DNA from 3 places in the Acidovorax sp. ACV01 genome. Region 2 is predicted to be linked to each of the others. Evidence: predicted binding sites of a transcription regulator. Region 2 holds the regulator's gene; each other region holds the start of a gene.
What was found. The regulator FNR, encoded in region 2, switches genes on or off when oxygen is low (the NO sensors DNR and NnrR bind a similar motif). The targets are predictions, from matches to a motif close to TTGATNNNNATCAA.

Region 1: the regulator FNR is predicted to act here: its motif matches at 8,556-8,569, upstream of ubiM (5-demethoxyubiquinol-8 5-hydroxylase UbiM).
Region 3: the regulator FNR is predicted to act here: its motif matches at 7,673-7,686, upstream of IB243_RS08810 (hemerythrin domain-containing protein).

Annotation. Positions count from the first base shown of each region.
Region 1 is NZ_JACUZT010000003.1:255,358-265,162, reverse strand. Features, by position in the region: gene IB243_RS09910 (hypothetical protein) at 1-61, shown strand, start outside; gene IB243_RS09905 (cob(I)yrinic acid a,c-diamide adenosyltransferase) at 250-819, shown strand; gene IB243_RS09900 (hotdog fold thioesterase) at 1,018-1,440, opposite strand; gene IB243_RS09895 (ABC transporter substrate-binding protein) at 1,588-2,739, opposite strand; gene IB243_RS09890 (acetyl-CoA hydrolase/transferase family protein) at 2,932-4,461, opposite strand; gene IB243_RS09885 (zf-TFIIB domain-containing protein) at 4,735-5,487, shown strand; gene IB243_RS09880 (multidrug efflux SMR transporter) at 5,481-5,816, opposite strand; gene IB243_RS09875 (class I SAM-dependent methyltransferase) at 6,163-7,116, shown strand; gene ubiM (5-demethoxyubiquinol-8 5-hydroxylase UbiM) at 7,195-8,466, opposite strand; gene IB243_RS09865 (hypothetical protein) at 8,659-9,078, opposite strand; gene IB243_RS09860 (helix-turn-helix transcriptional regulator) at 9,207-9,805, opposite strand, start outside.
Region 2 is NZ_JACUZT010000006.1:181,177-190,981, reverse strand. Features, by position in the region: gene ccoN (cytochrome-c oxidase, cbb3-type subunit I) at 1-1,067, shown strand, start outside; gene ccoO (cytochrome-c oxidase, cbb3-type subunit II) at 1,085-1,717, shown strand; gene IB243_RS18200 (cbb3-type cytochrome c oxidase subunit 3) at 1,730-1,867, shown strand; gene ccoP (cytochrome-c oxidase, cbb3-type subunit III) at 1,891-2,793, shown strand; gene ccoG (cytochrome c oxidase accessory protein CcoG) at 2,886-4,331, shown strand; gene IB243_RS18185 (FixH family protein) at 4,403-4,684, shown strand; gene IB243_RS18180 (hypothetical protein) at 4,737-5,030, shown strand; gene fnr (fumarate/nitrate reduction transcriptional regulator Fnr) at 5,091-5,813, opposite strand; gene hemN (oxygen-independent coproporphyrinogen III oxidase) at 6,000-7,382, shown strand; gene IB243_RS18165 (sulfite exporter TauE/SafE family protein) at 7,388-8,146, shown strand; gene IB243_RS18160 (HD-GYP domain-containing protein) at 8,362-9,660, shown strand; gene IB243_RS18155 (bifunctional diguanylate cyclase/phosphodiesterase) at 9,657-9,805, shown strand, end outside.
Region 3 is NZ_JACUZT010000003.1:13,116-22,920, forward strand. Features, by position in the region: gene IB243_RS08770 (dienelactone hydrolase family protein) at 1-187, opposite strand, end outside; gene IB243_RS08775 (MarC family protein) at 406-1,041, shown strand; gene IB243_RS08780 (winged helix-turn-helix domain-containing protein) at 1,140-1,832, shown strand; gene creC (two-component system sensor histidine kinase CreC) at 1,978-3,456, shown strand; gene IB243_RS08790 (phosphopantetheine adenylyltransferase) at 3,453-3,923, opposite strand; gene creD (cell envelope integrity protein CreD) at 4,009-5,457, shown strand; gene IB243_RS08800 (hypothetical protein) at 5,454-5,774, shown strand; gene IB243_RS08805 (sensor domain-containing diguanylate cyclase) at 5,876-6,922, opposite strand; gene IB243_RS08810 (hemerythrin domain-containing protein) at 7,093-7,608, opposite strand; gene IB243_RS08815 (hypothetical protein) at 7,807-8,388, opposite strand; gene IB243_RS08820 (CsbD family protein) at 8,512-8,730, opposite strand; gene IB243_RS08825 (DUF1800 family protein) at 9,154-9,805, shown strand, end outside.

The sequences.
Region 1 (9,805 bases), on a different contig from region 2:
CAACGCAGGTGTCTCCACTGCAGACGTCGACAAGCTCAACCGCACGACGGTCACCCACTGACGCAGCGCCAGCCAACTGCGGGACCCGTCCACTGCGCCCCTTGCATCGCGTGTGCAAGGGGTTTTTCGTGGGCAAACGAGGGTCCGCGCGCCGACGGTGGGACGGCCGCCGCGTGGTAGCGGAAAATCAGGGAAGCTGCCCTTGTTCGCAGCGCTTCCTCCCCGCACTCTCCACCGACCAAGGCACCCATGGGCAACCGACTTACACAGATCGCCACGCGCACCGGCGACGCCGGCACCACCGGCCTGGGCAACAACGAACGGGTCTCCAAAGACAACCTGCGCATCCACGCCCTCGGGGATGTGGATGAACTCAATTCCCACATCGGCCTGCTGCTGTGCGAGCGCTTGCCGGACGATGTGCGCAACCTGCTCGTCGAGGTGCAGCACCAGCTGTTCAACCTGGGGGGCGAGCTGTCGATTCCCGGCTTTGAACTGCTCAAGCCGGAAGCGGTGCTGGCACTGGACGAAGCCCTGGCCCACCACAACCCCGCGTTACCGCGCCTGCAGGAGTTCATCCTGCCCGCGGGCACCCGCGCCGCCGCGCAGGCCCATGTCTGCCGCACCGTGGCGCGCCGCGCAGAGCGTGTGGTGGTGGCGCTGGGCAATGCGGAACCCATCCATGATGCGCCCCGGCAATACCTCAACCGCCTGTCCGACCTGATGTTCGTGCTGGCCCGCGTACTCAACCGCATGGATGGCGGCGATGACGTGTACTGGAAAAGCGAGCGCCTGGCGCAGCAGAATGCTACTGAATAGATAGCTGATTGCGCTTGTCCAGTAAGCGCTAGAGGGTGATTTTGCTAGTAATCTGAACCTTGCCTTTGCAACTGGCGCTGCCCAAGCCAGGGCAACCGAGCAAGGGCCGCCCCGCAGCGAGGGCTGCGTCCCCCTTACCGAATCGCGCAGCGATTCAAGAGAAGGGGGAAGGCGCGCAGCGCCTCACGGGGATGCACCCTACCTCGGTGCCAGGATCGCCATGGTCAGCCGTGACACGCAGGTCAACTCGCCTGCCTCGTTGACCATGTCGATGTGCCACACATGCGTGGTGCGCCCGATGTGGATGGGCCGCGCGGTGGCCGTCACCCAGCCGCTGGTGGCAGAGCGCAGGTGGTTGGCGTTGATGTCCAGGCCCACGGCGTTGTGCCCCTCGGGGCTGGCGTAGTAGGCGCCCACCGAGCCCAGCGACTCCGCCAGCACCACGCTCACGCCGCCATGCAGCAGCCCGAACGGTTGTTTGGTGCGCTGGTCCACCGGCACGCGGCCGCGCAGAAAGTCGTCACCCAGCTCGATGATCTCGATGCCCAGGTGAGAGGCAGCGGTGTTGTGGTGGTCGGCGTTGAGTCGAGCCAGGTCGACAGGCTTTTTCCAGATGGGCATGGTGGCTTCGGTCAGCAGTGGGAAGAAACCACCCATTGTGCCCATAGCGTCTGCGCCGCTGTTACCGACGCCGTCCGGCCCAGCGCCACCGTGGAACTGGCTTCGCCAGGTCGCCTGAGGCATCCCCCTTGGGGGCGCCTCAGGAGGTTACCCGACGAGTTTGCCGTTGGCACCCATCACGCCCAGGTCCAGGAAGCGCGAGCCCACATAGGGTGCGCCGCCGGCATAGTCGATGGACAGGCCACCCAGGTCGTTGCTGCGGATGCCGGCCAGCGCGGTGCGCAGCTTGGCGCGTGTCAGGTCTCGGCCCGCGCGGTCCAGGCCCTCGGTCAGCACGCGGGCATTCACGTAGCCTTCAAAGCTGCGGGCCGAGAATTCCTGGAACCCCAGCGCCCGCATGGCTTTCTGGTAGTCGCGCACCACGGCCACGCTGGTGCGGCCTGCGTCGGGCAGCACCATCGACAGCGCAATGCCGGATGCCTTGCCACCCAGTTGGCGCAGGTTGTCGCCCGACAGGGCCACGCTGGTAGCAGCCAGCGGCGTGCTGGGCGAGACTTTCTTGAACTCATTGACCAGCGTGGCGGTGATGTCGCCTGCCGTGCCCAGCAGCACGGCATTGGGCTTGGCGGCCACGGCCTTGCCCACCACGTCGGCCACCTGCGCGCCCTGGGCGTCAAGCTTGAAAGCCTTGGGCGTGGGCTGCTTGGCCGCTGCCATGGCCTTGTTCACGTCGGCCAGAAACTCGCGGCCAAACGCTGTGTCCTGGTACACGATGGCCAGGTCGGTGATGCCCATGGACACCAGCTTTTGCGCCAGGCGTTGGGCTTCATCGGTGTAGCTGGCGCGCACGTGGAACACCGAGCGGTACTCGGCCTTGCGCAGCGAGGTGGCGCCGCTTTGTGGTGCCACGTAAGGGATCTGCGCTTCGTCCACCAGCGGCAGGATGCGCTGGTTGTTGGCCGTGCCCATGCACGAGATCAGCGAGACCACGTTGGCGTCGGCAATCAGCTTGCGCGCGTTGTCTTCGGAGCGGGCGGCGTCGTAGCCGTCGTCCAGCGCCAGCAGCTTGATCTCGCGGCCATGGATGTTGCGTGCATTGGCGTGGGCGATGCCCGCATCCAGCCCCTGCTTGAGCTCCTTGCCCAGGCTGGCGAGCGCGCCGGTCAGTCCGATGGAGCAGCCGATGGTCACGCTCTTGGCGTCCATGGGGTCTTGCACGCCCACGGCGCGTGACGACGTGGCAAGCAGCAGGCCGGTGCTGGCGGCGACAAGGGATTGGGTGAACTGACGGCGTTGCATGGTGAAGAAAACTCGCAGACAAAAAAACACAACCAGCCCGGACGGGGCTGGTGTTGGAGGGAAAACTGGGGGGTGAAGGGGTCAAGCAACCTAGGGTTAACCCTTATTTTAGCCGGAGATCTGTGGCAACCCGCTGTAGTCCCTGTCCCGGGCCAGGGAATCGGCGCGCCCTCCGGTGCGGGCGCCCGGTGCTCAGGTGGACGGGGTCTGCCGCATGTTGCCGGTCTCCACATACCGCTGGTGCCACGACAGCGCCTCGCCCAGCAGGTGGGGTGTGTGCTGGCCCACGGCGCCCCGCTTGGCGCGGGCCACGTAGTCGTGCAGGGCAGGGCGGAAGTCCGGGTGGGCGCAGCGGTCGATGATGAGCTCGGCCCGCTGCGTGGGCGAGTGGCCGCGCAGGTCGGCTAGGCCCTGTTCGGTGACGAGGATCTGCACATCGTGCTCGGTGTGGTCCACATGCGAGGCCATGGGCACGATGCACGAGATGCTGCCGTTCTTGGCCAGCGACGGTGTCATGAAGATCGACAGGTAGGCATTGCGCGCAAAGTCGCCCGAGCCGCCGATGCCGTTCATGATGGCCGAGCCCATGATGTGGGTGGAGTTCACGTTGCCGTAGATGTCGGCCTCGATCATGCCGTTCATCGCGATCAGGCCCATGCGGCGGATCAACTCGGGGTGGTTGCTGATCTCCTGCGGGCGCAGCACGATGCGCTGCTTGTAGAAGTCGATGCGCTCGTTGAAATCCTGCATCGCCGCCGGGCTCAGCGACAGGGCGGTGGCCGAGGCGCTGGCGAGCTTGCCCGAGCGCAGCATGTCCAGCATTCCATCCTGCAGCACCTCGGTGTAGGCCGTGAGGTTCTCGAACGGACCGTGGTTCAACCCAGCCAGCACCGCGTTGGCGATGTTGCCCACGCCCGACTGCAGTGGCAGCAGGTCCTTGGGCAGGCGGCCCTTCTTCACCTCGTGCTGCAGAAACTCGATGATGTGGCCCGCGATGCGGTTCGAGGTGTCGTCGGGTGCGGCGTAGACCGAGTTGCGGTCGGGCTGGTTCGTCACCACCACCGCGATCACCTTGGACGGGTCGCAGCGCAGGTAGGGCTCGCCAATGCGCTCGTCGGGCCGCGTCATCGGAATGGGCTTGCGGTGTGGCGGCACGTCGGTGCCGTAGTAGATGTCGTGCATGCCTTCGAGCCCCGGGTTGTGCCAGGCATTCACTTCAAGGATCACCTTGTCGGCCTGGTCCAGCCAGGTCTTGTTGTTGCCCACCGAGGACGAGGGAATCAGCCGCCCGTCGGGCAACACGCCCGCCACCTCGACCACGGCCACGTCGAGCTTGCCCAGGAAGCCAAACCACACGAACTGCGCCACATGCGACAGGTGGATGTCCACGTACTGCATCTGCCCCGCATTGATCTGGCGGCGCACCGTGGGGTCGGACTGGTAGGGCAGGCGCATCTCGATGCCGTCCACCTGGGCCAGCGCGCCGTCGAGTTCCGGCGCGGTGGACGCCCCGGTCCACAGGCCGATCTTGAAGCCATGGCCCTGCGCGTTCAGGCTCTCGATGCGGCGGGCCAGCGCGCCCGGCACCGCCTTGGGGTAGCCCGCGCCGGTAAAGCCGCTCATGCCCACGTGGGCACCGGCGGGGATCAGGGCGGCCGCTTCATCGGCGGACATGGTGCGGGAGAGAAAGTCCGGGTACAACACCCGATCAGCCAAAGTCATGAACGTGCTCCGTGGGGGGATCGGCAAACAGGTGCGGAGAAACGGCTGCGCCCGGTGCGCTGGGTGCCTCATTGCACTGCCCACTGTCTGCAAAGACGCTGATCGTAGCAAGCGGGCATGCCGAAATGCGGGTTTACCCTGATTTTGATGCCGGCCGGTCCCTGGCCACCGTGCCCGCGCTGGCTGCCGATGGCCGCTGGTGGCCGGGCAGGGCGGTTAGCATCTGCGGCACCGGCCACCGCTAGAGCCACCGGCACTTTTCATCGACCACCCATGACATCCGCACCGTCCTGCCCGTCCTGCCGCCAGCCGATGGAGGTACACCAGTTCGCCAGTAACCTGGGAGGGGCGCTGGAGCTGGACATCTGTTTTGCCTGCCAGGGCCTGTGGTTTGACCGGCACGAGAACCTCAAGCTCACCCCCGCTTCGGTGGTCGAGCTGTTCCGCCTGCTGCATGAGCACCGCATTGACCATCACCAGCCCCTGAGCGATAGCATGGCCTGCCCGCGCTGCGTGAAGCCACTGGAAAAAGGGTTTGATGTGGTGCGCAGCGGCCGCTACATGATCTACCGCTGCGGGCGCCAGCATGGCCGTTTCAGCACCTTCTCCTCCTTCATGGTGGAAAAAGGCTTTGTGCGCCACATGACGCGCCCCGAGATCGACGACCTGGCCAAACGCGTGGGCGCCATCTACTGCACCAGTTGCGGTGCCCCTGTGGACATCCGCAAGGACCACGCCTGCCCCTACTGCCGGGCCGCGTTCTCGCTGATCGACCCCGAGGCCGTGGTGCGCGCCATGGAGGGCTATGCCAAAGCCAGCAGTCCGCGGGCCATGCCCTCCAGCCCGGTGGACATCGGCGACGCGCTGGTGGCCCTGGAGCGCGACCGCACGCGCGCCGAGCGTGAGCGGCAAAAGCGGGCGTTTACCGGCACCAGCGATGCCGATGACAGTTCATTCACGGGCGACCTGCTGTCGGCCGGGGTGGCCTTGGTGTGGGCGGTGATCAACACCAGGAGCCATCACTGAGGGTTTCCAAGGTGGAGCATCACAACGCCTCCCACCACACAAACCAGGCCCAGTGCCTTGATGGTGTCCATTGGCTCGCCAAACAACGCAACCCCCACGATGGCCGTGGCCGCCGTGCCGCTTGCGGCCCAGACCGCATAGGTGATGCCCATGCCCAGTTGGCGCATGGCCACGGCCATGAGCCAGATGGCGAGCGCGTAGCACGCAGCGGCCATGCCGGATGGGAGGGGTCTGGAAAAGCCATCGGAGTACTTGAGCGCGACGGTTCCGGCAACTTCTGCAATGACGCTGGCTGCGACGAGCAGCCAGGCCGATAGGTTTGGATTCATGGGGCACCTTGGCCGAACATGCCCGTTTGTCACTTGTACCGAGTGACACGGGCAGTACGATGAAGCGGTACCCAGGTGGTGAAGGGCCGCAGTGTAGCCACGCCCTTGCGATCCATCAAGAACACCCCACACAGGCTCTGGCGGCCACTTGCGTTTGCGCGGATCATGGAGCGTTGACACAGCGGCAGCGCCGGATGGAGGGCGTGATGGTGTCCCTTCACGCACCCAGCCCATCCCCCGCACCACACTCCAACCCGTTCACAATGGCGCAGGCCTGTGTTCTGGTGGGCCCCGTCGCAAACAACCAACCAGCCGTGGCACCCGGTGGCCACAGGAGGAGAGGACCTTGCAGCCGCATCCGCCCCCAACCCGACGCCGTGCCCGCACCGCTGCCGCCCCGGCGCAGCGCAACCCTGAGAACGCGGGGGATGGCGCCGCCGCCTCCGACGCCGCTACCCCCTGCCTGCTGCAGCGCGCACACCTGCGGGCCGTGCCCAGCACCCTGCTGATCCCGCTGGCAGCGCGCGCGCGGGGGAGCCGTTACTTTCCTTGGCTGGCCTGCAACGACGTGGTGGCCACCAGCCTGGTGGAGCGCCTGGGTGCCGATGTGGAACCGTGCCTGGACGACTTGCCCACGGTGCTCAACGTACTGTGGCGCACGCGCGCCATCAAGGACGCGGGCCGCAGCTTTTTCCTCGCGCACCCGCAGGCCCGTGGTGTGAGCCTGGGGTGTGGCCTGTCACACCACTTCCAGTGGCTCGATACGGGCGCCAACCAGTGGCTGGATGCCGATCTGCCCGAGGTCATGGACCTGCGCGGGCAGCTGCTGCCGGTGCGCTGCCCGCGCACGCGCCAGGCCACGGCGGACCTCACCCAGCCCGGCTGGTGGCAGCGGCTGGGGCTCCCGCAGGGCGATGGCGCGGGTGTGCAGCCAGTGTTCATCGTCTGCGAAGGGGTGCTCATGTACTTTCAGCCCGCGCAAGTGCAGGCTGTGCTGCGCGAGTTTGCGCAGTGTGCGCCGGCAGGCTCGCGCCTGGTGCTCGATGTGATGACATACCGGGCCGTGGGCCATGCCGCGCAGCACGCGAGCGTCGGCCCCACGGGGGCGGAGTTCCACTGGGGCGTGGGCAACATGGACGAGCTGACCGCCGCGCACCCGCGCCTGGCGCTGTTGCGCCAGCAGAGCGTGTCGGAATGTTATGGCTGGCCGGGTGTGGTGCTGGAAGCGCTGTGGTGGCCGTGGCTGGGCGCGCCGCTGTACGGCTTGGTCACCTTGGGCGTGGGAGATGGCTCCCCCTGAGGGGGACGCCACCGGTGGGCAGGCAAAGCCAGTTCCACGGTGGCGCTGGCGTTGGGCGCGCCGTTTGCAAAGCTTGTGCTACTGCCTGGGCGCCAGCGCTCGCATCCATCCTGGCGCCTGGCCCGTGAGCTGCCCCACGATGGCGGCCTGCAGCGGCGGCAGCCGCCGCGCGCCTTGCAGCACCAGCTGCCGCAGCAGGCGCGGCACGGGGCGCGTGTCGGTGTACAGCCGTACGATGGCGTTGGTGCCTTCATACATCGGCCAGGCGTGGTGGTGGTGCGCCCGCGCATAGGTGGCCAGGGTTTCGGTATTGCCGATGTCGTGGCCCTGGCTGCGGGCTGCCATCACGGCGGCTGTCAGGCGCTCCACACCGGCCAGACCCAGGTTGTAGCCATGCGCCGTCACAGGGTGCATGCCCACGGCGGCATCGCCCAGCAACGCGCAGCGGTGGTCTGCAAAGCGCTGCGCATACACGGCCACCAGCGGGTACGCGTGGCGCTCGCCTTCCAGCTGCAAAGGCCCCAGGCGGTCGCCCAGCTGGGCCTGCACCGTGGCTGCGAAGGCCTGCGGGCTCTGTGCCATCAGCGCTGCTGCATCGGCGGTGCCTGCCGTGACCACCACCGAGCACAGCGCATGCCCCTCGTGGGGGTCATCCGGCAAGGGCAGCACCGCCAGCGTGCGTTCGTAGCCAAAACACTCGTGCGCCACGTCACCGTGCGGCTGGGCATGGCGCATGCGGCAGACGATCACGGTGCGGCCAAAGTCCGTCATGCGTGCGCCAATGCCCAACTGCCGCCGCGTGGCCGAGAAGCGGCTGTCCGCGGCCACCAGCAGTGGGGCCTGCAGACGCTGCGGCGGTGCCGCAGGGCCACCGGCGGGCGCATGTGGCAGGTACTCCAGCTCGGCGTGGGTGGACTGCGTGGCCACGCGCACCACCTGGGCGCCGGTCACGATGCGCACACCCGGGGTGCGTGCCGCCACGGCATAGGCCGTGCGGCGCAGTGCGTGGTTGGGCACGATGAAGCCCAGGGCCGGGAGCCCCGTGCCTTGCGTGCCCAACTGCAGGGCGCTGCGCTGGCCCAGCGGGCCGTCGTGCACCTGCGCTTCGCGGATGGTGCCCACCTCGTGCGCTGCCAAGCCCGCCCAGGTGCCCAGCCGCTGCAGCGTGGCCACGCTGGGGTGGGTGAGGGCGATCTCCCGGCCATCGGGCGCGGGGTGGGCCAGCGCGGCCTCGGGCTGCTGTTCGACCACGGTGGCGGTGAACCCGGCCTGCGCCAGGGAAATGGCCAGCGACAGGCCCGCAGGGCCCGCGCCGACGATGAGGACGTCGCTGTGTGAGGAGGAGGTCATGGCAGGAAGACCGGGCCAAACCACCCGGCACCCACCCTGCAACGGTGGGGTGGGGCCTGCCATTGTGGGCGGGCACCCGGCGCGGCGATTTGCCCTGTATCAAGGCACCATGCCTGAATGCTATTAATTGAATAGCAAAAAAATGATGTGGGATAAGCGCCAGGGCCCAAAAAAACCGAAAAGTATGGCGCTCTACGAGCGTGCCGGCTTGCGCGCGCCCTTGGCGGGCTTCTTCCTGGCGCCACCCGCCGGTTTGCCGCGCAGGTGCAGCCCCCAGGTGATCAGCACCCACAGGTACGCCGCCAGCACGCTGTAGGCCGCCACCGCGGCCAGCGACAGCGGGGGTGCGGCGATGGAGCGCGGGTTGGCCATGGTCTCCAGCAGCTGGCGTGTGCCCGTGCCCAGCACCGGCATGGCCGCCGCGCTGCCCGAGCGCGCCATGCGCGCCGCCATGAAGATGAAGAACTCCATCAGCAACGCGCCGATGACCAGGCAGGCCAGCAGGGCCAGCAGTTGCGCAAACGCCCTGCGGTCGCCCTTGGCCAGGAAGTAGATGGCCGACACCAGCACCAGGGCGGGCAGCAGCAGGGCCAGGGCAGGCCAGGCGGACATGAGGAGATGCATCGGAAGAATCTGGGGGTCGAGAGGGGCTGGCCGCTTCGGGGCTGCGGACTGCGAATGATAGAGGAGGCCCCCCCGGTCCCCGGTGGCCCCCATGGCGTGGCCCGTCCGTGCCATGGCTACGGGTGCGCGTCTGCCACAGCCGTGTTGTCGTGCTGCCCCTGGCGGAAGGTGTTTGGTGTGCAGCCCAGTAGCGCGCGGAACGAGGCGATGTACGCGGCGGGGCTCTCGAACTGCAGGGCGTGCGCGATGCCCTTGACCGGGCGGCCCGAGGCCAGCAGATCCAGCGAGGCAATGATGCGCGCACGCTGGCGCCAGGCGCGAAAGCTCAGACCCGCCTCCGCCGTGAAGCGCCGGGTGAACGTGCGGTCGGACATGGCGGCCTCGGCCGCGAGTTCGTGCAGCGGGAGCTGCCACTGGTGGGCCTGCAGCAACAGCGCGAGCGCGCGCCGCAACCCTTCGCTGGCAGGCATCGGCAGGTGGGTGGGCAGGCAGGGCGTGTGCTGCAGCGTGTGCAGCAGCAGGGACACCATCAGCTGCCGCGTGGGGTGGTCGAACCCGCCGTTGAAGAGCCCCAGCACCAGCTGCTGGATCAGCGGCGACGCGACCACGGCGTGCACCTCGTCCCGGCGCGCAAACGATGCGCACTGCGCCACCAGCGCCGGCTGGCAGTACACCGTGCGCAGGTCGGTGGCAGAGAGCACTTCGATCGCATGGG
Region 2 (9,805 bases):
ACGCAGAACTTGAATGGCCCATCGACATCCTGATCACGCTGGTCTGGGTGTCCTACGCCATCGTGTTCTTTGGCACGATCGGCGTGCGCAAGGTCAAACATATCTACGTGGCCAATTGGTTCTTCGGCGCGTTCATCCTGGCCGTGGCTTTGCTGCATGTGGTCAACAGCGCTGCGATTCCTGCAGGCTTCATGAAGAGCTACTCGGCCTATGCCGGCGTGCAGGACGCCATGGTGCAGTGGTGGTATGGGCACAATGCGGTGGGCTTTTTCCTGACCGCTGGTTTCCTCGGGATGATGTACTACTTCATCCCCAAGCAGGCAGGCCGTCCGGTGTACAGCTACCGCCTGTCCATCGTGCACTTCTGGGCGCTGATCTTCACGTACATGTGGGCCGGCCCCCATCACCTGCACTACACCGCGCTGCCCGACTGGACGCAATCGGTGGGCATGGTGTTCTCGCTGATCCTGCTGGCCCCCAGCTGGGGCGGGATGATCAACGGCGTGATGACGCTGTCGGGCGCCTGGCACAAGCTGCGCGACGACCCCATCCTGCGCTTCCTGATCGTGTCGCTGTCGTTCTACGGCATGTCCACGTTCGAAGGTCCGATGATGTCCATCAAGACCGTCAACGCCCTCAGTCACTACACCGACTGGACCGTGGGCCACGTCCACTCGGGAGCGCTGGGCTGGGTGGGCCTCATCTCCATGGGCTCGCTGTACTACCTGGTGCCCCGCCTGTTTGGCCGTGAAAAGATGCACTCCATCAAGGCGATTGAGCTGCACTTCTGGATGGCCACCATTGGCATCGTGCTGTACATCGCCGCGATGTGGATCGCCGGTGTGATGCAGGGCCTGATGTGGCGCGCCATCAACCCCGACGGCACGCTCACCTACACCTTTGTGGAAAGCGTGAAGGCGACCTATCCGTTCTATGTGATCCGTGTGGCCGGTGGTCTGCTGTACCTGGGCGGCATGGTAGTGATGGCCTGGAACGTGTGGGTGACTGCGATCTCCGGCCGTTCGGTCAAGGTGGCGATCCCTGCCGTGAATGCGGCCCACGCCTGAGCCGAAGGAGATAACTCATGTCTAACAACAACCCATCGAATTCGACCGGCTTCTCCCATGAAAAGGTGGAGACCAACAACTTCCTGATGATCGTGCTGATCCTGCTGGTGATCGCCATTGGTGGCCTCGTAGAGATCGTTCCGCTGTTCTTCCAGAAGTCTACGACCGAAGCGGTCAAGGGTGTCGAGCCCTACAACGCCATGCAACTGGTGGGCCGTGACATCTACATCCGTGAAGGTTGCTACAACTGCCACTCGCAGATGATCCGCCCCTTCCGCGCTGAAACGCTGCGCTACGGGCATTACTCGGTGGCGGGTGAGTTTGTGTATGACCACCCCTTCCAATGGGGCAGCAAGCGCACGGGCCCCGACCTGCACCGCGTAGGGGGCAAGTACAGCGATGAATGGCATCGCATCCACCTGAACAATCCGCGCGACGTGGTGCCCGAATCGAACATGCCCGCCTACCCCTGGTTGGAAAAAAATGCCGTGGAACCCGCCAGTGTGGCCCCCCGCATGAAGGCCTTGCGCACGGTGGGGGTGCCTTACACCGACGAGCAGATCGCTGCATCTGCCGCCGACGTCAAGGGCAAGACCGAGATGGAAGCGCTGATCGCGTATCTGCAAGTCATGGGCCGCGCGCTCAAGTAAAGGAGATTCGCCATGGACATCACCACCATGCGCATCGTTGCCACGCTGGCATCGATGGCCTGCTTTGTCGGCATTTGGGTCTGGGCCTATCGGGGCCGCAACAAGGCCCGGTTTGACGAGGCCGCGCGGCTGCCCTTTGAACAAGATTGATCCCACCAGAACGAGAACACCCCATGAGTGACTTCACCAGCAATTTCTGGTCGGTCTTTGTGACCACACTGACCCTGGTCGGCATCATCGCCTGCGGCATCCTGCTGTGGATGGCGGGCCGCAAGAAGGTGATGGCCACCGCCGACAACACCACTGGCCACGTCTGGGACGAGGACCTGGTCGAGATGAACAACCCCCTGCCGCGCTGGTGGGTGTGGTTGTTCGTCATCACCATCGTCTTCGGCTTTGGCTATTTGGCGGCCTACCCAGGTCTCGGCAGCTTTACCGGCAAGCTCAACTGGACGCAAAAAGGCGAGTACGAAGCCGAGATGGCCAAAGCCAAGACCGAACTGGAGCCGCTGTATGCCCGCTTTACTTCGATGAAGCCGGAAGACATTGCCAAGGACCCACAGGCACAGGCCATTGGCGAGCGCCTGTTCATGAACAACTGTGCGCAGTGCCATGGCTCGGATGCCCGGGGTAGCAAGGGCTTCCCTAATCTGGCCGATGGCGATTGGCTTCATGGCGGCGCGCCCGAGAAGATCCGGGAAACGATCGAGAAAGGTCGTGTTGGCAACATGCCTCCCATGGCTGCGGCAGTGGGTTCCCCTGAAGATGTGCGCAATCTCTCACACTACGTGCTGAGTCTGTCTGGTAGCCCCCACGATTCGCTGCGTGCTTCACTGGGCAAGTCCAAGTTCACGGCATGCGCAGCCTGCCACGGAATGGATGGCAAGGGCAATCAGGCACTGGGTGCCCCGAATCTCACAGATGACATCTGGCTGCATGGCTGGGGCGAGGCGGCCATTGCTGCCATGGTCAACAACGGCAAGGTCAACCAGATGCCCGCTCAGGCGGACAAGCTCACAGAAGCTCAGATCGGTGTACTGTCGGCCTACGTCTGGGGCCTGTCGAACGGCAAGTAGGCGCCCTGCACGCTAAACCTTGGGCGGTACTTTGGTGCCGCTCCAAGGATTGTTTGAACTGAGTACTTCGAAGCAAACGGATCGACACCACCATGAAGCCACCCAGCGAGCCCGCTCGCAAGGTCATCCCGATTTCACCGATTGCATCCGATGGCTCGTCGCAGGGCGAGATTGTGTCTCTCTACGAGGCGCAAAAGAAAATCTATCCACGCTCCATCAGTGGCGTGTTTGCACGCTGGCGCTGGGGCATGGTGTTTCTCACGCAGCTCGTTTTTTACGGGCTGCCCTGGTTTGAATGGGGGCAGCGCCAGATGGTGCTGTTTGACCTGGGGGCTCGGCGGTTTTACATCTTCGGCCTGGTTCTGTACCCCCAGGATTTCATCTACCTCACGGGCCTGCTCATCATTTCTGCGCTGTCGCTGTTCCTGTTTACGGCGGTGGCGGGGCGGTTGTGGTGCGGATTTGCGTGCCCGCAAACGGTCTATACCGAAATGTTCATGTGGATCGAGCACAAGATCGAAGGTGATCGCAGTGCCCGACTACGGCTGGACAACGGCCCATGGACCTTCGAGAAAGTCCGCAAGAAGTTCTTCAAGCAAGTGATCTGGATCGCGGTGGCGCTGTGGACTGGGTTTACGTTCGTGGGCTATTTTGTGCCGATCCGTGAGCTTGGTGCGGAGTTGCTGGTGATGCAGGGGGGCTGGCAGATATTCTGGGTGCTGTTCTACGGCTTTGCCACGTATGGCAATGCGGGCTACATGCGCGAGCAGGTGTGCAAATACATGTGCCCCTATGCGCGCTTTCAGAGCGCCATGTTCGACAAGGACACGCTGATCGTCAGCTATGACGTGGAGCGGGGCGAACCGCGCGGCCCGCGAAACAAGAACATCGATCAGAAGGCCAAAGGTCTGGGCGACTGTATTGACTGCACGCTGTGCGTGCAGGTATGTCCCGTGGGCATCGACATCCGCAAGGGGCTGCAGTATGAGTGCATTGGTTGCGGGTTGTGCGTGGATGCTTGCAACACGGTCATGGACAAGATGCACTACCCAAAGGGGCTTATCCGGTTTTCCACACAGAACGGCGTGGCGCAGCGGTGGAGCCAATCGCAGATCCTGCGCCGGGTGCTGCGGCCGCGTGTGCTGATCTACAGCGCAGTGCTGGTAGCCCTGTGCGTGGGCATGATGGCGAGCCTTGTCACGCGCACGCCGCTCATGGTCGATGTTGTGCGTGACCGCGCTGCGCTCTCTCGCATCGTCGCCGGTGGCAAGCTGGAGAACATCTACCGCCTGCAGATCATGAATGCAACCGAAGGACCCCAACGCTATCGCATCGGTGCGCGTGGCCTTGAAGGGCTGGAAGTGGCGTCCGATGCTGAGGTGGAAATCGGAGCGGCAGAGTCCCGGTGGGTGGCTGTCCGACTGCAGATACCGTATGGTTCGGCGCCTCCGGGATCGCACGCTGTGCAGTTCGACGTGCAGGCACTCGGCGGGGCCGCCCATGTGACTGAGAAATCCGTGTTTCTGGTGCCGCGGTAACGCGCGTGCACACTGGTGCAAGGTCTTCGCGGGCCTTGCTTTGACGAAAAATATTTTTGAGGAGTCATCACATGCCATCCAGTTCCACCCTCGGCACTGCCCCTTCCGCTACGGCGCCATGGTGGAAGTTCGGCCATGTCTGGCTGATCATCGCTGGTCCTGTGATCGTGATCATTGCGGGTTTTGTCACCCTCTGGCTGGCGATTTCGCGCCCCGACCCCGTGATCGCCGAGGACTATTACCGCCAGGGCATCGAGATCAACAAGACGCTGGAGACTCCACACAAGAGCCTGGCTCCCGCGATGAAAGGCCGCAACCATGCGGCCACTCCGGTCCAGGACCAGCCGCGCTGAACACCCCCTGGCCATGCGGTTTGTCTGCGCGGCCTTACCAGGAGAAAAATCAATGTGGACGCAACGCCTGATGTGGATTGCATGGCCGGCCTTCTTGATGGCAGGCGTCATGGAGGTGCTGGTTTTTGCGATGGTGGATCCGCAGGACTTGCACTGGTTTGGGCAGCCGTTGGCGTTGTCGCGTCAGGGCGTCTACACGCTTGCTTTTTTCGCGTTCTGGATGATCACCATGGCGTCCAGCGCATTGACGACATTGTTGGCGATGTCGCCCTTTGAACTCAACCGCTGCCCGGTCCCCGAGGGGGATCGCCCCGATGACTGTCGAAAGACTTCATCTTGCCCTTGATGGGCTGCGGTAGCTGGCCGGTAGATACGGAGAGAGGCCGCCGCCAACGCATTGCCTTGGTCAGTGGCAGGCCTGCTGGTTGTTCACGATGCGCTTGAGTGCATCGGTTTCCAGGATGCGCACATGGCGCTGCTTGACCTCGACAATACCTTCTTCCACAAACTTGGAAAATGTGCGGCTCACGGTTTCGAGCTTGAGCCCCAGGTAGCTGCCAATTTCCTCACGCGTCATGCGCAGTACGAGTTCGGACTGTGAAAACCCACGGGCATGCAAACGTTGCACAAGGTTCAGCAGAAACGCTGCCAGGCGTTCCTCGGCGCGCATGCTGCCCAAGAGCAGCATCACCCCATGCTCACGCACGATCTCGCGGCTCATGATCTTGTGCACATGGTGTTGCAGCGCGGTGACCTCGCGGGACAGTTCTTCGATGCGGTCAAAGGGCATGACGCAGACTTCTGCGTCTTCCAGGGCCACTGCGTCGCAGGTATGGTGATCGTTCACGATGCCATCCAGGCCGATAATCTCGCCCGCCATCTGGAAACCAGTGACCTGGTCGCGCCCATCTTCGGTGGCTACACAGGTCTTGAAGAAGCCGGTGCGGATGGCATAGAGCGATGTGAAGGCTTCGCCGTTGCGAAACAGCGTTCCGCCCCGTTTGATCTTGCGGCGGACGGCAACGACTTCGTCAATGCGTTGCAGTTGGTCTTCGCTCAGGCCAACCGGCATGCACAGCTCGCGCAGGTTGCAGTTAGAGCAGGCGACTTTGATGGTGAGCGGGTTCATAGGCACAGATGCTGGGTTAGGTTTGAGCATATCGCCTCATCTGCCTGTAAGACAGGCTTGTGGGTACGGATGGGCGAATGACATGCATCAAATTGTCGCTGTTCGGCCCCGTGCATCACTTGATTCAGGTCAAGGACATGGGGGACAGCTTACGGCACAGTCAAAGTGTACGCAAGGAATTTGCCCATGACTGCTGTTTCGCCTGATCTTCTGCGCCGTTTCGACGTGCCAGGGCCCCGCTATACCTCTTATCCAACCGCCGACCGTTTCGTCGAGGCGTTTGGGCAGGACGACTATGCGCTTGCACTAGAGCAGCGCAGGCTGGGCTCCATGACGAAGGCGTTGCCGTTGTCGCTGTATGTGCACATCCCCTTTTGCGAGTCGCTGTGTTATTACTGTGCATGCAACAAGATCATCACCAAACACCATGATCGGGCAGATACCTATCTGCGGTACCTGAGTCGCGAAATCGATCTGCACACAGCGCACTGCGGCACGGGGCAGGTGGTGAGCCAGCTGCACCTGGGTGGTGGTACGCCTACTTTTTTGTCCGACGACGGCTTGCGTGAACTCATGGTCATGCTCAAGCGCAGCTTCTCGCTCGCGCCGGGCGGAGAGTATTCGATTGAAGTAGATCCGCGCACCGTCAATGCCGACCGCCTTGCCGTGCTCGCGGAACTGGGATTCAACCGACTGAGTTTTGGAGTGCAGGATTTTGATCCTGAGGTTCAAAAGGCTGTTCATCGCATACAGCCTGCCGAGCAGGTGTTTTCGCTGGTGGAGTCCGCACGTTCGCTGGGTTTTGAATCCATCAATGTGGACTTGATCTACGGCCTGCCGCGCCAGACGCCCGAGTCGTTTGATCGCACGCTGGCCCAGGTTGTGCAGCTGCGGCCTGACCGCATCGCCCTGTATGCCTATGCCCACCTGCCGGAGCGCTTCAAGCCCCAGCGCCGCATTGTTTCTGCCGAGTTGCCCGCGGGGGCGGGCAAGGTGTCGATGCTGTCCCGTTCGCTGGCTGCCTTCATGGACGCTGGGTACGTGTATGTGGGCATGGACCACTTTGCGTTGCCGGCCGACGCATTGGCGGTTGCCAAGCGCCAGGGCCGTCTGCACCGCAACTTCCAGGGCTACAGCACACAGCCCGATTGCGATCTGATTGGCCTGGGCGTGTCGGCGATTGGCCGGGTGGGGGCGACCTACAGCCAGAACGCCAAAACTCTGGACGAGTACTACGATTTTCTGGACCAGGGGCGCTTGCCCGTGGTGCGTGGGCTCGCCCTGACCCGCGATGACCTGGTACGCCGCGCCGTCATCATGGCGTTGATGTGCCAGGGTGAGTTGTTGTTTGAGCCCATGGAGCAGGCCTGGTTGATCGACTTTCGGGCTTATTTCTCTGCCGAGCTGGAGCAACTGGAAACCATGGCTGAGCAGGGGCTCGTCGTGGTGAGACCCGACGGGGTCGAGGTGACGGCCATGGGCTGGTTCTTCGTGCGCGGCATCGCCATGGTTTTTGACCGTTACCTGCAGGCAGATCGCAACCGAGCCCGTTTTTCGCGCATCATCTGACTCTCATGATTGCAACGGTTGCCTCGACCGCCTTGCTGATGGGACTGGTTGGCGGGTCCCATTGCTTAGCCATGTGCTCCGCGCCCTGCGCAGCGTTGGTGGGGCAGGGAGAGTCGCGGAGTTTGCCCAAGACGGGTGGGGATTTGGAGGCACAGGCTTCCTCGCAGACGGTCCAAACTGTGCAATGGATGCCTCGGGGTGGTGTCATTCGGCGCACGGCTGCTTTCCATGTCGGTCGGCTGGCTGGGTATGCCGTGGCGGGCGGTTTGGCCGCGCTCGCCATGGATAGTCTGGCATGGTTGACCCAACAGACGGCGGCGCTGCGCCCGGCGTGGACCCTGGTCCATGTCGCGGTGATGGCCTGGGGGTTGATGATGATGGTCCAGGCCCGCCAGCCCCAATGGGTGGAGCAGGCGGGTCGCACTGTGTGGTCACATGTCAAGCCGCTTGTCAGCGCCCCTGGCGGGGTTCTCGCTGCAGGGGGACTCTGGGCGCTAATGCCCTGTGGATTGCTTTATTCGGCCCTGTTGGTAGCCGCCCTGAGCGGCGGACCCTTGGAAGGGGCGTTGACCATGGCGTTGTTTGGCCTGGGCAGCGGTGTGTGGCTGGTGGGCGGGTCGTGGGCATGGGCACGGCTGAAAACACGGATCAATACAGCGCGTGCGGACTGGGGGACCCGTATCGCGGGGGGCTTGCTCTGCGCAGTCGCCAGCTGGGCACTGTGGATGGACTTGGTCTACAAGCCATCGCTGTGGTGCCGTTAGCTTGTTTCCAACCGGAAGTTGCATAGCAAAGGGGTTGACGAGTTCCTTTAAACCCATGTCTATACAAGGGTGATCTGGGGTGGGCTTCGCGGACGCATCCAAGTGTTGCCGCGCCGCTGCGGTGCAGGCGCAGTCCTTCGACAAGGCCCCCGAACTGGCGATAATCTGTGTAACCATTGGTGGCATTGAAGTCGCCATGTTTCACACGCCCCGAAGTGAACTCTTCCATCCTCATCGACATCAGCCAACTGCGTGTCGGCATGTACATCCAGCTCGACTTGGGCTGGATGCATCATCCGTTCCCGGTGAGCAGTTTTCGCGTGGCGTCGGCGGAACAGATTGCCACCCTGCGTGAACTGGGGCTCACCGAGGTACGTTATCTTCCCAAGAAGAGTGATCCAGAACTGAGGGAACTTGTCCCCGCCGCCTGGAGCGTCCCGGAAATGAAGGCACCGTCCTTGAACGGACTGGATGCGGCAGGCTCCGCCGCGACCGTGGACCCGGAGGCGCTGCGCAGGCGTGAACTGTTGGAAGCCCAGAACCGGACTCTGGCAGTCTGTGACCAGCGATTTGGAGAGGCCACCCGCCAATACCAGGCGCTGGAGCGTGTGGTCTCCGAACACCCCGACCAGGCGCGTGCCAAAGGCGATACGCTCGTGTCCGGATGTGTGGCCGAGCTCCTCGAAAACGGGGATTCCGTCATCCGGCTGTTGTCAGAAGGTGTCGGCGAGCGCAATGCCCTGCATCCGATCAACGTGATGGTGATCTCTCTGTTGCTGGGCCGCGCACTGGGTATGAAAAGTGCCGAGCTGCACGACCTTGGCATCGCGGCGTTGATTCATGACCTGGGCAAGCTCAAGCTGCCACCGAATCTCAGGCAACCTACGCCCTCGATGATTCCGATGGAGCGCACGCGCTACGAGACCCATGTGGGTGAGTCTGTGGCACTGGCCACGCGCATGGGCTTGCCCGAAGCCGTGCTTACCGCCGTTGCCAGGCACCATGAGATGGCCGATGGCAGCGGGTTTCCATTGCGGCTGTCAGGGCCCGACTTGGGGCGTGCGAGCCAGGTGCTTGCGTTGGTCAATCGGTATGACCGCATGTGCAACCCTGCCAACGGAGTGGATGCGCTCACGCCCCACGAGGCGCTGTCAGTCATCTTTGCGCAGCTCAAGGCGCGGTTTGATTCTGTGGTCCTGGGTGCATTCATTCGCATGATGGGGGTGTACCCACCGGGCTCCATCGTCCAGCTGGTCAACGACCGTTATGCGATCGTGGCTTCAGTCAATTCTTCGCGCCCCCTGCGGCCCAAGGTCATTGTTCATGACTCCCGGGTCCCCAAGGATGAGGCGCCCATATTGGATCTGGAAACCGTGCCAGAGCTGGGCATCCGGCGCAGTCTCAAGCCCGCGCAATTGCCACGCGATGCCCTGGACTACCTTTCCCCCCGTCAGCGTATCTGCTACTTTTTCGAGCGCGCAGTCAGCCCCGGCCCCGAAGAGGCTGGTTCGTGACCGTTGTGCAGTCCCACGGCTGGCTCGACGGTTTGCAGGAAGCTGTCTGGTTGGTCGATGAGGCCAGCCTGCTCATCCTTCATGCGAATGCCGCAGCGCAGCGGCTGGTGGGTTTGCCTGCGGCCTCTATGGTTGGCACGCCGGT
Region 3 (9,805 bases), on a different contig from region 2:
AGGTCGACGGCGCCACGGCCAGGTAGCCACGTGCCGCGAAGCGGTCGGCCACGGCGCGGATGTGCGAGTTCACGCCAAAGATCTCCTGCAGCACCACCACGGCGCCACGGGGCGCCCCATCAGGCTGCGCCACCCAGGCCGGAAACGTAAAACCATCGCTTGATTTCAGATCGACAAACTGACCCATGCTGCTGCTCCTTGAAGGGGTGTTGCAAGACGGCGCCCAGCGCACTCGCAAAAGGGACTGGGATGCCTGGAACCTGTTCCAATGCTGCATTCTTGCAGGAGACCGCATTTCATGGACAAGATTGCGTTATTCACGGGCCCCCGCCCAGGCCTTGGCGCCGCCACGGCCGCCGCACACTCCACCACCCTGTCGCTGCCTGGCGAATCCGGAGGCCATTGATGGATCTCAAACCCCTCATCACCCTGCTGGCCATCGTGAATCCGCTGGCCATCGTCCCCTTCTTCATCCACTACACGCAGGGGTTTTCGTACCCGCAGCGGCGCCGCACCATCCAGGTGGCCAGCTTCAGCGTGTTCTGCGTGATTGCAGCCTGCGCGCTGCTGGGCCTGCAGATCCTCGATTTCTTCAACATCTCGCTGCAGAGCTTCCAGGTAGGCGGCGGCATGCTGCTGCTTATCAGCGCGATGAACATGCTCAACGCCCAGCCCGCCGAGGCCAAGCCCAGCACCAACGAATATGAGGAAGGGGCCGAGAAAGCCGCCGCTGGCAGCAGCATTGCCGTGGTGCCGCTCACCATCCCGCTGCTCACGGGCCCAGCCAGCATGTCCACGGTGGTGATTTACGCCGACCGCGCCCAGGGCATCTGGCAAACCCTGGCGCTGGTGGGCTACGGCGTCGTCATCGCCCTGGCCACCGCCGTGTGTTTCGCCCTGGCCGACCCGATTGCGCGCGTGCTGGGCAAGACCGGCATCAATGTGATGACCCGGCTGATGGGTCTGATCCTGGCGGCGCTGGCGGTGGAAGTGATGGCCGATGGACTCGGCAAGCTCTTCCCCATCCTGATTGCTCGGTGACATGTTTCCCCCTGAGTCGCCTTTGGCGGCGTCCCTCGCCTGGGCCGTGCCAGTTTCAGGCGTTGCGGATGGCGCGCAGCACAACGGATGACTGAGACATGTCCGCACGGCTTTTGCTTCTGGAAGACGACCCCGCCATCGCCCGCACCGTGGCCTATGCACTGGAGCGCGACGGACTGCTGGTGACGCACAGCCTGCTGGTGCACGATGCGCGCCAGCAGATGCTTTCGCACCGCTTTGACCTCCTGGTGCTGGACGTGGGCCTGCCCGATGGCAGCGGGCTCGATTTGCTGCGCGATGTGCGCAATGCTGCGCAGACCGCAGCCATCCCCGTGCTGATGCTCAGTGCCCACGGCGAGGAGATCGACCGCGTGCTGGGCCTGGAGCTGGGCGCCGATGACTACCTGACCAAACCCTTCAGCCCGCGCGAACTGGCGGCGCGTGTGAAGGCGCTGCTGCGCCGGGCGGGCAACGGCCACACGGCAGCACCCGCCGCTTCGGCCGCCACGCTCTTCCATGACGACGAGGCAGGACAACGCATCAGCCTGCGCGGCCAGCCCCTGCCGCTGACCCGGCGCGAATACCGCCTGCTGGCCCACCTGCTGCGCGGCGCAGGCCGCATCCACTCGCGCGACGCGCTGCTGGCCGCTGCCTGGGGCGACGACAGCGAGAGCACCGACCGCACGGTGGACACCCACATCAAGACCCTGCGCGCCAAGCTGCGCGAGGTGGACCCGGCGCGCGACTACATCAGCACGCACCGTGGCATGGGCTACTGCCTTGATGTGTGATGCCGATGTCTGAAGCCCCCCTGAGTCGCTGCGCGCCTTCCCCCGGAGGGGGACGCCACCCGTGGCCCGGCGGAGCCGGTTCCACGGTGGCGCTGGCTTGCGCCGCGCCTGTTTCGGCGCGTGTGAGCGTGGCAAAGGGCTAGCTATGCGCCTGGGGATTCGGCTGCTGTTCGCGTTCTTTTTGATCAACGGCATCGCCGCATTCTTCGTGCTGCGCGTTTTCATGGCCGAGATCAAGCCCAGCGTGCGCGAGGTGATGGAGGACATGATGGTGGACACGGCCAACATCCTGGCCGAGCTGGCCAGCGACGACCTGGCGGCCGGGCGCCTGGCGACGGGGGCCGACAACAGCAGCCACAGCCCGTTTGCGCAGCATGTGCGCCGCTATGCCACGCGGCCCATCGACGCAGCGATCTGGGGGTTTTCCAAGCAGTCGCTGGACTACCGCATCTACGTGACCGACACCACGGGGCGTGTGCTGTTCGACTCCGAAAACCGCGCCATCGGCGCCGACTACTCGCAGTGGCGCGATGTGGCCCGCACGCTGCGGGGCGAGTACGGCGCGCGCTCCACGCGCGATGTGGAGGACGACGACACCAGCGGCGTGATGCATGTGGCCGCCCCCATCTATGTGCAGGCGCCCGAGGGCCGCAAGATCGCCGGTGTGTTGACCGTGGCCAAACCCACGCGCACCGTGCAGCGCTTCATCGACCGCGCCGAGCAAAAGGTGTTCATGGGCGGGCTGCTGCTGCTGGCCCTCTCGGCAGCCGTGGGCGTGGCGGTGACGCTGTGGATGGTGTGGAACGTGCGCCGCCTGCGCGACTACGCCCTGAGCGTGCAAGGCCCGGCCGATGGCGAGCGCCATGATCCCGGCACCCCGCCCACCACGGCGCTGGCCGTGCCCGAGGTGCCGGGCGAACTGGGCGACCTGGCCCGCGCCATGGACCGCATGCGCGCCCGGCTGGAAGGGCGCGACTACATCGAAGGCTATGTGCGCGCCCTCACGCACGAACTCAAAAGCCCCGTGGCCGCCATCCGCGGCGCGGGCGAGCTGCTGCAGGACGACCTGCCCGCCGCCGACCGCGCCGAATTCGCGACCCAGGTGGTGCAGCAAAGCGAGCGCCTGCAGCGCATCATCGACCGCCTGCTGGAGCTGTCCAAACTGGAGCAGCGCCACCACGCCGAGGGCCGCGCGCCCGTGGCCCTGCAGGCCTGCGCCGAGGCCGCCATCGGCCAGACGCGCGCGCGCGCTGCGCAACGCGGCATCACCCTGGCCCTGATGGGCGCGGGCCGCAGCGGCCCGTGGGAAGCCGAGCTGGTGACCATGGCGCTGACCAATTTGCTCGACAACGCCATCGACTTTGCGCCCGCAGGCAGTACGGTGCAGGTGGAACTGGACAGCGCCACCGTGGCCGTGCGGGACAGTGGCCCGGGCGTGCCCGACTACGCGCTGCCCCGGCTGGGCGAACGCTTCTTCACCACGGCACGGCCGGGCGGCGAGCGCAGCGGATCGGGCCTGGGGCTGGCTATCGTCAAGCGCGTGATGGCGCTGCACGGGGGACAGATGGTGGTGCGCAACACAGTGCCCGGACTGTGGGTGGCACTGGAGTTTCCCGCCAGCTAATGCGAGCGGCGCAGGTGCACAGCCAGGGCCACCACCAGCAAGGCCAGCGCCACCCCATCCACCCGCACGACCATCACCAGTGGAGCGCTGAGGCCGCTGCCCCGCTGCAGCCACGACAGCAGCAGAAAAGACACCACGCTCACCTGCCCCGCCACCAAGGCCAGCCGATGGAGTTCGGCTCGCGTGGCGGCATACCCCATGAAGGCGGCCAGCAGCCCGAAAAGGACGGCCCGGTGCCGCAGCAGCAACTCCACGCCTGCATCCTGCACCGGGGTGCCGTACAGCTGCGCCAGCTTGCCCGCCCCCAGCACGCCCACCAGCGGCAGGGCATGGACCACTGCCACCAAGACCAGAACCACCGGAACCACATGACGCATGCCGAAACCCCTCGTTGCAATGCGCCGTTTGTAGGCGCAAGGGGCGCGGCCGTCGATGACCTGGCAGGTCATGGCGATACGGGCAGCCACGACTTCACACTGGCCTCACAAACTTCATAGCGCCCTCACACCGGGCCACAACACTGCCCCCACAACATCATTTGTGGAGGATCTCTTGTTCAAACACCCCCTGTTCACCAAACTGGCCGCGCTGGCCGCCATCACCGTGCTGCTGCTCTTTGGCCTCGGCATGATCGAAGACGTGGTGCGCGACCGGCTGCGCTACCGCAGCATCACCGCGCAGAGCGTGGCCGAAAGCCTGGCCGGGCCGCAGACGCTGATGGGCCCGATGATCCACAGCGCCTGTGTGGAGAGCTGGGAGGTAGAGACCGGCAAGGGCGACGAGCGCCGCATGGTGGAGCAGCGCCGCGAGTTCCTGCTGACCGCCATGCCCGAGCAGCTCAAGCTCACCACCGGCGCCGCGATGGAAGAACGTGCGCGCGGGCTGCACAAGGTGAACACCTTCAACCTCAAGGCCCACGTGACGGCGCAATGGGGGTCACTGGCAAGCCTGGTACCGCAGAGCAGCATGAAAAACTCGCGCATGCATTGCGGCGCCCCCATCGTCATGATGGCCGTGGGGGATGCGCGCGGCATCCGCACCGCGCAGTTCACCATGGACTCGCATGCATTGGCCCTCAAGCCCGGCACCTTCCACCCCACTTACAGCCGGGGCCTGCACGCCGTGTTGCCTGAAGCGGTGCGCGGCAAGGCCGACGGGCTGACCGCCACGCTGGACCTGGAACTGGTGGGCACCGAGCGCCTGGCCTTCGTGCCGCTGGGCGGCAACACCGAAGTGCATATGACCAGTGGCTGGCCCCACCCTTCGTTTGGGGGCCGCTTTCTGCCAGCGGAGCGCGAGGTCAAGAAGACCGGTTTTTCGGCCCAGTGGCGCTTGTCGTCGCTGGCCACCACGGCGCAGGCCGATATCGCCAACGGCAAGCGCATCTGCCTGGGGGGTTCGGACGACGGCAACCGCAGCGACTACGTGCCCGGCGAAGCCACCCCCGGCGACTGCGCCGACAGCTTCAGCGTGGCCTTCATCGACCCTGTGAACCCCTATTCGCTGTCTGACCGCGCCACCAAGTACGGCGTGCTGTTCATTGCCCTGACCTTCGTGGCCGTGGGCCTGTTCGAGCTGATGAAGAAGCTGCGCGTGCACCCGGTGCAGTACCTGCTGGTGGGCAGCGCGTTGTGCAGCTTCTTCCTGCTGCTAGTGAGCTTGTCGGAGCACCTGCCGTTTGGCATCTCGTACGCCGTCGCCGCCAGCGCCTGCGTGCTGCTGCTCGCCTACTACGCAAGCCACATGCTGGGCAGCCTGGCGCGAGGCATTCCGCTGGGCGGGGGCATCGCGGTGCTGTATGGGCTGCTGTACGTGCTGCTGCAGCTGGAGCAGACGGCCCTGGCGGTGGGTGCGATTGCGCTGTTCCTGGTGCTGGCGGCCGTGATGGTGGCGACCCGCAAGGTGAACTGGTACGGGCTGTCGCAGGGCACCACCCCGCCACGCCGCCCCACGGCCCCACCCGTTGCGCACCCCACCACGCCCCCAGCGAGCGCCGCATGACAACACACACCACGCCCCGGTCTTGGGCGCAGCACCTGGCCGGCCCGGCGGCAGGCGCCGGAGCGCACCCACCTACCTTGACACTGGCAGAGGCCGAGCGCGTGCAGCGCCACCGCGACCAGCTGATGGCCGCCCTGCGGGCACAAGACCGGGTGGCGCTGGTCAGCGCCAAGCAGCAGGTGCTGGAGGCCGCGTTTTGCCCGCGCAGCGATCCCAGCCCTGTGGGTGTGCAGGATTCACCCGCCATGCGCCGGGCCCTGCGGGATCTGTCCTGGTGCATGGCGGCCCTGCTGCTGCCCCGCAGCCCGGGGCACTGAGACACTGAGGCAATGCTGGGATTTTGATGAAAATTGGCTCCAGCGCTTTAGAGAAAAGCGCTATTAGCTATCAAAATGGAAGCAAATCGCTGCACAGGGCCCTACACCACCACCGTGCGGTTGCGGCCTTCACGCTTGGCGGCGTAGAGCGCCGAATCCAGCGCGCGCAGGGTAATGTCGAGCGGGCGCAGGGGATCAAAGTTGGACAGCCCCATGCTCACCGTCAGCACCAGCGGTGGCTCCACGCCAGGCACCGGGTGGGCGGCCAGCGCGGCATGCACGCGCTGCGCCACCGCCTGGGCCTGGTCGACCCGGGTGGCGGGCAACAGGGCCAGAAACTCCTCGCCACCCCATCGGCTCACCACATCGGCCGCGCGGAACACGTCGCGGCAGAGCGTGGCCACAAGCTGCAAGGCCTGGTCACCCACATGGTGGCCGTGCACGTCGTTGACACGCTTGAAGTGGTCGATGTCCATCATCAGCAGGCAGGCGGGTTCGCCGTCGCGCTGCAAAAGGGCCTGCTCCTGCACAAGGCGCGCGGTGAACGAGCGGCGGTTGGCTAGGCTGGTGAGCACGTCGGTATGGGCCAGCACGGCCATCTGGCGGCGCGCTTCTTCCAGCTCCACCAGCATCTGGCCCTGGCGGTCGTTGGCGCGCTTGAGCTCCAGCAGGCGGATCACCTGGCGCGCCAGCGCGGACAACATGTCCTGCGCTTTCTGGGACAGCTGGCGCGGCCGGTGGTCCAGCACGCAGAGCGTGCCCAGGGCATAACCATCGGGCGTGACCAGAGGCGCCCCGGCATAAAAACGCAAGGGGTTTTCCTGGGTCACGATGCTGAAGTGGGCAAAACGCGCATCCTGCGCGAGGTCGGGCACGATGAACACACCGGGCTGCCGCACTGCGTAGCGGCACACGGACTGGTCCAGCGGGGTTTCCCGCAGCGGGAGCCCCACCGATGCCTTGAACCACTGGCGGTGGCTGTCCAGCAGGCTGACCAGGGCCACCGGGGCTTCGCACACATGGGCCGCAATCTCGGCCAACTCGTCGTAGGCAGGCTCCATCGGCGTGTCGAGAATGCCGTAGCGCTGCAGGGCCTGCAGGCTTGCGGCGTCGTCGTACAGCGCCACCGTGGAAGAGATTTCGGCCATGGAGCAAAGCGGTCATGCCGCCCACCTTTGCCTAGAGACTTGGCAGCATGCCACACCGGCGCAGCCCACGCACGGGTGAAAGCACGCTTGCGCCGCGCCATGGCTGGCCGCGTGGGCGGACCGGCAGGCAGCGGCGCTGTGCGCCCGGCTCTCAAAACGTGTTCACGAGCTCAGGCCATCGCTGCGGGTTCAGCGGCGGCAACACCGGCCGAGGTATCGGAGCAGGTCGATCCACCACAACCCTGGATCAGTTCGCCCGGCAGCGCGTGCGGCGCATGCACCACGCCCGAGACCGGGTCAAACCCCACGCGGCACAGGTGCAGGGCCAGCGCAGCGTCCATGCTCTGGGCGTGCTGCGGAAACCACAGCGCCAGCTCGCTGGCCATCACCCGCAGAACCTGGAGGTCGCCCTGCTCGGCCCGCACCACCCCTTCGCGCATGACCTGCAGCACCACCCTGTGCTGCATGCTGTGGCAGTTGCCCGAGGCAAAGCGGGTGGACGCCATCCAGCCGTCCTCCTGCGCAAAATGGTGGTCGGTGTGCTCCACCAGTGCGTGCCAGGCGGAGAGCAACTGCCCATCCTCGGCCCGGTGCACGGCGGCCAGCAAATCCACGAATTCGCGGTGGGTGTCGTCCATCAGGGGCAGGTCCAGGGCCAGCGCGTCCGACCATTCGAGTTGTGCCATGGGAATCCCTTTGCAGCGAGACAAAAACAGGGCACGAGCTTAGGCCGCCAGCCACCAGGGCGTGTTGATGCAGGTCAGCTCAGCGCCAACCGCGCAGCACCATCCGGACCCCACAACAAAAAATACCCCGCACGGGGCGGGGCATTTCTAAGACTGCCAGCGGCTGGGAGTACCGGCCACTGTGCGGTCCACAGGGGATCAGCTCTTGCCGTACATGCGCTTCATGTCGTCCACACACTTGGACTTTGCATCACCCGACAGCGCATCGCAGCGCTCCTTGGCGGCCTTGTAGTTGGCGTCGTTCTTTTCTGCGTTGGCATCCTTGCGGGCCTCGGCCACGGCAGCGCCCTTTTCGGCAGCATTGTCCGCGGGCTTGGCCTGCACCGCGGCGACCTTGGCATCTTGCTTGCCCTTCACATGGGCAGCCTTGGCGTCCTTTTCACAGACATCCTTTTCATTGCCCTTCAGGTCATCGCATTTTTCCTTGGCGACGGAGTAGGCTGCGTCAGCACGCGCTTCGGCGACCTTCTGGGTGGCTTTGGCGCTGGGCTTGTACTGGGCTTCGAGCTCGGCCTTGGCCACGTCTTCCTTGCCCTTGGCTTCCTTCACACAGATGTCCTTGGCGTTGGCCGACAGGGCATCACACTTTTGCTTGTCGGCCTTGTATGCGGCCGAGATCTGGTCCTTGGCGGCCTTGTGTTCAGGGGCTGTCATGGCGAAGGCAGAGGTTGCCAGCAGGCCAGCAGCCACGGAAGCGATCAGAGTTCGTGCGAATTTCATGGGTTTCTCCTCGAATTGGATAGGTAGGGGATAGGGAGCAGGCCGGTGCGAAGGTGCGCCGGCCGCCTGCTGGTTGCCCGTGCGGCTCAGGCGCAGGGGGCTGGCCCCGGCACCAGACCCCGGTCAGTCGTTGAAGCGAAAGTCAGGGTGGCGGTCCTGCCACTCCTTGAGCTGCTTTTCGGCGGCGTCGCGGGCAATGCCCTGGCGCTCTTGCAGCTTGCCCAGGAACTGCTCGCGCTTGCCGTCGATGACGTCGAAGTCATCGTTCGTGAGCTTGCCCCACTGTTCAATCATCTTGCCCTTGAACTGCTTCCAGTTGCCCTTGACGGTGTCTTCATTCATGGTCTTCATCCTTGAGAGTGGCTCGCTGCGGCCATGCCACCGATATGGCGGTAAACGGTGCCGGACAGCGATGAGCCCACTGTAGAAACACTGCAGTGCGCCGCGCGTAGGCTCCCGGTGGCAGCGAACGTCGGCCTCTGGACTACACCGCTGCCGGACAAGCCGCCGCAGGGTGCCCAGCAAGTTCCGGCGTGAACACGCCCTAGTCGAAACCAGCCTCTTTGCGTAAACCGTTGCATTTGGTGACTGTTGTAGTCATTCATAACGATTTAGCCCAACAGGCTCTCAGTTGCAAATCCATACACTTGGACCAGGCCTTGGCATCCATGGCAGAGCTACCGAAGCGCACCGTCCATGCATGCAGGGCGCCTGAGAGCTCTGCGTGTGGTGTTGCTCCCGCTACCAACAACTAGCAGACCCACCATGACACTGATGAAAGAGGAACCTCGCGCAGCGGCGCCTGCCGAAGTTGCAGAGGGAATCGACACCGCGCAGGCGGCTCCACGCCCGGCCCCGTTGCCCAAGGAAGCCACGCTCGCCGCCCTGATGGCCAGCGTGGCGCTGGCAGCCTGCGGTGGCGGCGACGCAGCCGATGACACCGTGAGCCCGCCCGCGACGCCCGCTCCAGGCACCACACCGACACCCACGCCAGGCCCGGCACCTACCCCCGGCCCGGCCCCTACACCCAGCCCCACGACGCCCCCCTCCCCCGGGCCCGCACCGGCGCCCGGTCCCACGCCCGCGCCGGGGCCATCGACTCCACCGCCCCCGCCGCCTCCACCGGCCCCGGGTGCGGGCTCCTACACGTACACAAAGGCCGGCACCGATTCGGAGGCGGCCCGCTTCCTGCTGCAAGCGCAGTTCTCGGCCTCGACGGGCGAGATTGCCACCCTGCGCGCCAGCACCTACGACGGCTGGATCAACAACCAGTTCAGTCTGCCCGTTGGCACCAAGGGGTGGGACTGGCTGAACCAGCGTGGCTACAACACGGTGGACAACACCACGTCGTACTACGACAACACCTACCCGGGCGACTGCATGATCTGGCAGCAGCTCATGACGTCCACCGACGGGC